One region of the Pseudoalteromonas carrageenovora IAM 12662 genome, then DNA from elsewhere that is predicted to be linked to it. Evidence: riboswitches for the same ligand, from Rfam matches in the RefSeq annotation. Region 1 holds a riboswitch; the other holds the start of a gene.
The links. Region 1 has a riboswitch for lysine ahead of dapA (4-hydroxy-tetrahydrodipicolinate synthase). Riboswitches for the same ligand answer to the same signal wherever they lie in the genome.
Positions count from the first base shown of each region.

Region 2: another riboswitch for lysine. It lies ahead of lysC (lysine-sensitive aspartokinase 3); the one in region 1 lies ahead of dapA (4-hydroxy-tetrahydrodipicolinate synthase).

Region 1 covers NZ_LT965928.1:3,375,854-3,379,790, reverse strand. Annotated here, with positions in the region: gene ALFOR1_RS15325 (PLP-dependent decarboxylase) at 1-209, opposite strand, end outside; gene ALFOR1_RS15320 (2,3,4,5-tetrahydropyridine-2,6-dicarboxylate N-succinyltransferase) at 209-949, opposite strand; gene dapA (4-hydroxy-tetrahydrodipicolinate synthase) at 965-1,849, opposite strand; lysine riboswitch at 1,978-2,174, opposite strand; gene ALFOR1_RS15310 (DNA-3-methyladenine glycosylase I) at 2,368-3,072, shown strand; gene ALFOR1_RS15305 (protein adenylyltransferase SelO) at 3,075-3,937, shown strand, end outside.
Region 2 covers NZ_LT965928.1:1,434,475-1,438,411, forward strand. Annotated here, with positions in the region: gene ALFOR1_RS06570 (hypothetical protein) at 1-412, opposite strand, end outside; gene nhaD (sodium:proton antiporter NhaD) at 625-1,872, shown strand; lysine riboswitch at 1,971-2,143, shown strand; gene lysC (lysine-sensitive aspartokinase 3) at 2,219-3,610, shown strand; gene ALFOR1_RS06585 (4'-phosphopantetheinyl transferase family protein) at 3,620-3,937, opposite strand, start outside.

The sequences.
Region 1 (3,937 bases):
TCAAAGTTAAATCCGGCGCTGTCTAGGCATTGAATAACCTTAGAAAGCGGATTGGCTTTTATCGCATACCAAAGCTTTACATCGGTTTGCGCAACTAAACGGGTAAGGTGTGCGTTTAGTTTGTCTAAGTCGTAAACAAAAAAAGGTGTATCAAGTTGCTGAGTAAGTGTATTTACGGCGGCCTTGATAGGCGTGCTCAAAAAGCTCATTATCGTAAAACCTCTTCTAGCAATAACGATGCATCGCTTTGCTCGTCGCGGTATTTAACAATGAGTGCACACGACATGCTTAAGCCTTGCTCACGAGCCCATTCGTTAGACGCTGGGCGAGAGCCTGGTATTACAATAGCGTACTCTGGGATTGGTTCGCCTTTATCTAGCTGGCGCTCGTTAACACAGTCGTAAACCGGAATAGTTGCAGATAAACGCACGCCTGGTGCAAGTACAGCGCCTTTTTTAACCACTACGCCTTCAACAATGACACAACCTGCGCCAATAAACGCATCGTCTTCAACCACGACTGGGCTTGCACCAATTGGCTCAAGTACACCACCAAGTTGAACAGCTGCGCTTAAATGTACATTTTTACCAACTTGTGCACACGAACCCACTAATGCGTGGCTATCAACCATAGTACCTTCGTCGATGTATGCGCCAATATTTACGTACGCTGGTGGCATAATAATAGTGCCTTTAGCTACGTAGGCACCGCGGCGAACACTGGTGCCACCTGGTACCATACGCACGCCATCTTCAGTGCTAAATTCTTGTGGTGCAAGGTTGTGTTTATCTACAAAACCGCCTGCAAACTCTGTGTTAGTGCCATTTTTAAAGGCTTCTAAAATGCCTTGTTTTACTTCTACGTTAGCTTCCCATTGGCCGCTTTCGTTTTGTGATGCTGCGCGTACTGCGCCCGATTCTAAATTATTTAGTAGTTCTAACCAGCTCATTATAAAAACCTGTGTTTAATGCCAAGATAAAATGGTGTCGTTTGCAGTGGTAATGCAATCGGTTTGCGTTAACTCAAGATGCGTTAAAGGTGGACGCAACAGTGGGCTATTTAAACGCCCTTGCTGGTGCATTAGCACTTTAACGGGAATAGGGTTTGCTACAGCAAATAGGCTATTGATAGCGCGAGTCCACTGAGCAAATAAATTGGGGTGTTGACCGCTTAGGCTGCGCTTTACAAATTCGTGTGTTTGCAAAGGCCATGCATTGGCCGCAACCGAAACTAAGCCTTTTGCACCTGCTTGGGCAAAGTAGGGCATAAGTGCATCGTCGCCACTGTATAGCGCTAAATTAGGCGCGGCTTGTCGGTATGCTTCAAATTGGGTGATGTTGCCACTGGCTTCTTTTAAAGCCCACAGTTTTGGGTGCGCTTTTAAGTTTTCAATGGTTTCGATAGGAATGCTTACACCGCTGCGCCCAGGTACGTTGTACAACATACACGGATGCGCGCTTTCGTTTAATAAGCTTTCGTACCAATGTGTTTGACCTACAGCCCCTGGTTTTGCATAAAGAGGCGAGCCTAATAAGTAGCTGTGAATAGGTAATTGGTTACAGTAGCTAACCCATTCTTTTTGTTGGGCCAAATTACTACCACCAACAGCAACCATAAGCGGTACACTGGGTTTTAATTGGCACACGTGCTCAACAATGCCTTGCTGCTCTTTAAGCGTAAGGGCTAAGCCTTCACCTGTGCTACCGAGCAGTAAAATACCGTTGTGTGCCGCTTCTTGTTCGCTAACAAGTGTTGTGAGCGTGTCGTAGTCAACATTACCTTGTTGATCAAACGGCGTAACAAGCGCTGTCCACAGTGCGTAGTCGTCTAAATTGAAGTTGTGAATCATCTCTTACGAACCTATAAGGTGTTCGAGATATTAAGGAGGCTGTATGATGTTAGCCGCATTAACGTCGTTCGAACAGTATTCGAAGAGCGAATGGGCTTAAAATAATAGGGCGCACGGCCTTATTATTTAAGACCAGAAGCTCTCCACCAAACTAATAAGCTGTTTTAAAACAGCTATTGGTGACAGTCGCTAGGATTCAACCTAGTCGCCCGAAGTAATTGCTTCGCAAAAGCGTTTACCTCTCGGCGGTATTCCCCTCACATATGCTCACTGGAGTTTGCGCTCCTAACATACGCTACCTGAATAACGCACCTCTTCTAGCCCTTTGTATTTTGTTTAACCGCAAAAGGTTTAACAAAATACAATTTAAATAGGGTAATGCGACGATTAAAACATTTTAGCCGTCTAGGTGTCAAGTTGCAGGATACAGATTAGTTCATCGAAAATGTGGGTGGTTACGTATTGGCTGCTTTTCTCGTAAACTAACCCTATGAGCAGTGATGAGGTATTTAATAAGTATGGAAAAATTTAGCGATATTTATAAGCGAGCAGTAGAGCGAAAAGGCTCTGAAAAAATGCTTAAGTTATTACTCGCAAAACCCTTATCTAAAAAAGCATTAAGCGCATTAAGTGACGACGACTGGCTTGAGGAATTTACTCGAAAAGTATTTCAAAGTGGCTTTTATTGGTCGGTAATAAACAGCAAATGGCCGGGCTTTAGAGAGGTTTTTTGGGAGTTTAGTGTTGATAAATTACTAATGATGCCGCCCGATATGCTAGAGCAAAAGGCAACGGATGAGCGCATTATTCGTAATTATAAAAAAGTGAAAACGATTCCTGAAAATGCCTACATGATCCACGAAATAGCACAGGAACATGGCAGTTTTAGCAAGTTTATTGCTGAGTGGCCAACAGATAATATTATTGGCTTGTGGGCACATTTAAAAAAACAAGGCGCCCGTTTGGGTGGAAATACTGGCCCGTATGCCTTAAGAGCGCTTGGTAAAGATACTTTTTTACTTTCGCGAGATGTAGAAAGTTACCTAAGAGCGCACAAAATTATCGATGGCGGCCTGCAAACTAAAAAATCACTCACTGCTGCACAGGCATTTTTTAACGAAATGCAAAAGCAAAGTGGTTTAAGCATGCAAGAGCTGAGTTTAATTGTGGCCTATGGTGTGGGCGACAATCGTGTAGGTATAAGCCAACAAGCAGAGGATTAATGATGAAACTAGTGCCAAGATATACAGACATAGCAGATAACTTTGCAATAGAGGATCAACCTTCAAGCGTTGCTGCCCCGCAATTGCTGCTGTGGAACGCATCGTTAGCTAAGCAGTTTAATATAGATATTGAGCCGCAGCTGCGTGCTAGTACGTTTGCAGGCAACGAATCACTGCAAATAAAGGCGGTAGCACTTGGTTATTCTGGGCACCAGTTTGGGCACTTTTCGCCGCGCTTGGGTGATGGGCGAGCACATTTACTCGGTGCTGTAAGCGACGATAAAAATCAGCTGTGGGATATTCAATTAAAAGGCTCAGGCGCTACGCCTTATTCTAGAGGAGGCGATGGCCGGTGTGCACTAGGTCCTGCTATTCGCGAATATATTATGAGCGAGGCAATGCATGGCTTAGGTATTAAAACCACGCGTTGTTTGGCTGTGGTTGGGACAGGCCAAGTCGTTTATCGTAATCCGCCGCAACCTGGCGCAGTTGTCACTCGTCTAGCAAGTAGTCATATTCGGGTTGGCTCGTTTCAATATTTAGCGACCCAAGGGGATACTGAGGGTCTTAAAAAGCTTGCCGATACAGCCATTGAGCGCCATTACCCTGAAATTAACATAACCGGGCCAGAGCGTTACTTAGCCTTTTTAGATGCAGTGATAAAAAACCAATTAGACTTAATAATTAGCTGGATGAGAGTCGGGTTTATTCATGGCGTTATGAATACCGACAACACGCTAGTAAGCGGTGAAACCATAGATTATGGCCCGTGTGCGATGATGAATGTATTTAATTTTGATACCGTATTTAGCTCTATTGATAAGCAAGGGCGTTATGCATTTGGTAATCAACCAAATATAGCGAG
Region 2 (3,937 bases), 1.7 Mb from region 1:
TTTTACGCACCCGATCATCCATAATGCGGCTAAAACGGCGCAAATCGTCAAAGTCTTCCATTTCGCCAGCATTATCTAAACGGTTTCCTAGACGGGCTAAGTCATCAACCAAAACGCTAATTTCTTGTGCTAAACCTAGGTGTTCTTCTTGTAATAAAAAGGTCGCAAAATCGGCAATGGCACGGTTAATTTCAAGCTGAGAAGATTTAGCCAATGGAATGAGTATATCTTGATTGAGCAAGCGATTTGTTTCTTTGTATATGCGCTCGTTTGTCCATGTGGGCTGCTTTTGCTTAATGGCGTTTTGTACGTCTTTTAGGCTAAAGTCGGCCATTTTAAAACGTTTAAATAATAGCTCTAAAACACCCCAATGTTCGCTAAGGGTATTTAGCAGCTTTTTAGCTGGGATCATATGAGGTTACAACATCCTAGTATTTTATTATTGAGTTCTTACAAAGGACTCATTATTACGTATTTTGCCTGCATATAGTATTCGTTTTTAAGACCATTTAATAATAGTTTTTGCACATCTGTGGTGCTAAAATCCGCACCAAAATTAGGAACGATCAAATGTGAGTTATTTGAACGTTCTGTTAAAACTATATCAAAGGTTATTTAACTACCATGGTCCCCTCGATAATTTTAACCCTAATAGCGATTGCCTTTTTACTGATCGTTATAGAAGATATAATTCACGTAAATAAAGCTAAAACAACACTCTTTTTTGGAACGCTTTGTTGGATTATACTTTTTGTTAACCCTCTTCATGGGCAAAGCCCAGCAACTATTCAGCATCTTCTTAACGAAAACATATTAGAAATAGCCTCACTGTGGCTGTTTTTAATGGCCGCTATGACCTTTGTTGCGTATTTAAACTCTAAAGGATTTATAGAAAATATTGTGCACCGGGTTATGCCTAAAAGCATTAGCGAACGGCAGCTTATGTTTTTAGTGGGCGGCTTTGCTTTTTTGTTTTCGTCTATTTCTGACAATGTAACCGCTACGCTTATATCACTTGCTGTGGTTATGTCGTTAAATCTTGAAACTAAAAAGCTCATTAAATACGCCACACTTATTGTGTTTGGGGTTAACTCTGGCGGTGTATCGCTAATAACCGGTGATGTAACCACCTTAATGATATTTTTGGACGGCAAGGTTTCTATTGCAAACTTATTACTGCTTATAGCGCCTGCGTTTATAAGTGTAATGCTATTAGCGCTTTTACTCTCTATTGGTATGAAAGGGCAAATAGAGTTTGTGGGCTCGCAAAAAAAACGTATAGAAAAAACCGACATTACCATCGCCATCATTTTTTTATCAACCGTGGTAAGTACGTTAACACTTAGCGTAATTTATAGCGTACCGCCGCTATTAACGTTTTTATTTGGCTTATCGGTTATGTTTTTAGTGGCGCAATTTTTAATGCGCAAAAAAGATATAAACAAAGACATCATCGATTTTGTGCGCGACATAGAATACGACACGCTACTGTTTTTTGTGGGTGTGCTTTTACTTGTTGGCGCATTAAAAGAAATTGGTATTTTAAGTAAATTTACCGATTTATATACAGTAATGGCACCTGAATACGCTAACTATTTAATGGGAATACTATCGGCAGGGGTTGATAACGTACCGCTTACTGCTGCGCTATTAAAAGCAGATATAGTAATGAGTCAGCAACATTGGTTGTCGTTTACCTATGCAACAGGTGTAGGTGGGTCAATGCTTATAATTGGTTCGGCAGCGGGTATTATTGCCATGAGCAAACTTAAAGCACTTACTTTTACTAGCTACTTTAAATTATCGCTGCAATTATTAATTTGTTATACCGTAGGTTATGCAGGCGCTTACTTTATGGGTGGTTTTGTTTAATATTTACTATAAATGCTTGACACCTAGACGTCTAAACGATAACTTTCAAAGCCCCGCTAATTAGCGGGGCTTTGTTTTATTAGCCAATGGTTAATAAAGCATTCAGAAGAGGTGCGATACTTAGGTATTTAATGGTAGGTGACGAACGCCAATAACCATTAAAGAGGGAAGTACTCGCCGAGAAAAACAATGGTACGTCGCTATTGTTTTTCGGTTTATGGGGCTGAATCCTCAAAACTGTCACCAATATAGGTGGAGAGCTTCTGGCAGCGGACTTATCTTCAAGCATTCCTTTGCCAAGTTCTTCTTGTTTTATTGCGGTTTGGATACCGCGAAAGGAGACTAAATGACTACCCAATCAGCGCCACAAACAGTGCCTAAAACAGAGTTCAGCGCAAAATCAGATTACATCGTTGCCAAATTTGGCGGAACCAGTGTTGCAAACTTTGAAGCGATGAGTCGCTGCAGCGAAATTATCGTTGCAGATAAAAGCGTACGTATTGTAGCTGTGAGCGCCAGTGCCGGCGTAACTAATCACTTAGTTGCACTGTGTAAATCAAGTATTACCCCAGAGCAGCGCCAAGAACACATAGACGGCGTGCTAGCCATTCAGCACGCTATTTTAGATGAATTATCGCTTGATGCCGATTTAGCCGTAGGCTTTAACGAAACATTAAAAGCATTCCAAACACTAGCGCTTGAAACACTAACAACTGATCAGCAGCACGATGAGCTACTTAGCTTTGGTGAGCGTTTATCGTCGTACTTATTTGCACAAGTGCTGCGTTTAAAAGGCTTAAATGCTGACCGTTTTGATGTACGAAAAGTACTTAAAACCGACAGCCAGTTTGGTAAAGCAACACCTAATGTTAAAGCCACAGCGCAAGCGGCTAAAGAAGTATTAATTCCGCTATTAGATGAGCAGGTAATTGTGACTCAAGGTTTTGTTGGCAGCGACGAATTTGGCCAAACAACCACGCTTGGCCGTGGTGGCTCAGATTACAGCGCTGCATTACTTGCTGAAGCGATTAACGCTAAAAGCGTACATATTTGGACCGACGTAGTGGGTATTTTTAGCACAGACCCTCGTTTGTGTGCAAAAGCAACACCTATAGCCCGTTTAAGCTTTGACGAAGCCGCAGAAATGGCCACCTTTGGCGCAAAAGTATTGCACCCAGCCACTATTTTACCAGCGAGTCGCAGCCACATTAATGTATTTGTAGGTTCAAGCCGTGAGCCAGAGCGCGGTGGTACATGGATTGAGCGTGAAAAATCGCAGCAACCAGGTATACGCGCCGTAACACAACGTAAAAACCAAATATTGCTCACCCTTAAAAGCCCTGAAATGCTATTGGCAAGTGGCTTTTTAGCCCGCGTGTTTACCATTTTAAGTGAGTTTAATATATCGGTAGATTTAGTTACTACCTCTGAAATAAGCGTAGCCATTACCCTCGATAACGCGCCTAATGCCTCTCGCCCAGAGCTTGAGCAAGCGTGTTTAGATAAGCTTGCTGAATTTTGTCATGTATCGGTTGAAAACAACTTAACGTTAGTGGCGCTTATTGGCTCAGAAATACAGCTTCGTCAGCACGAAATGAACCTAATGAATGTACTAAAAGAGTTTAATATTCGTTTAATTTGCCATGGTGCAAGTAAGCACAACCTTTGCTTTTTAGTAGAGCAGGGCGAGTCAGATAACGTGGTACAAGCTATACATAGCCGCCTATTAGAGGTGTAAAATAAACAGTTAAAGTATAAAGTCTGTTATTAAAAAGCATCGCCAGTCGGTGCTTTTTTTATGCGCTACAGTTACATCAAATTGGGTGTGTTTGTCATTACTTTCAACGGTAACACAGTTACTTGACGCACTGAGTGTTGCCATATTTAACTCGTTAAACACATTAGGGCTAAGCAATTTAGCAATAGGGCGGCTGGTGGCTTTAGCAAGCGACTCTTTTAATGTCCAAATTCTAAAAAAGGTATTAGCTTGGGTTTGCGTATTACTTGGCTTGGCAATTAGTGCTATTTCGTCTGCGTGATAAAAATGCTTAGCGAGCTTTTCAAA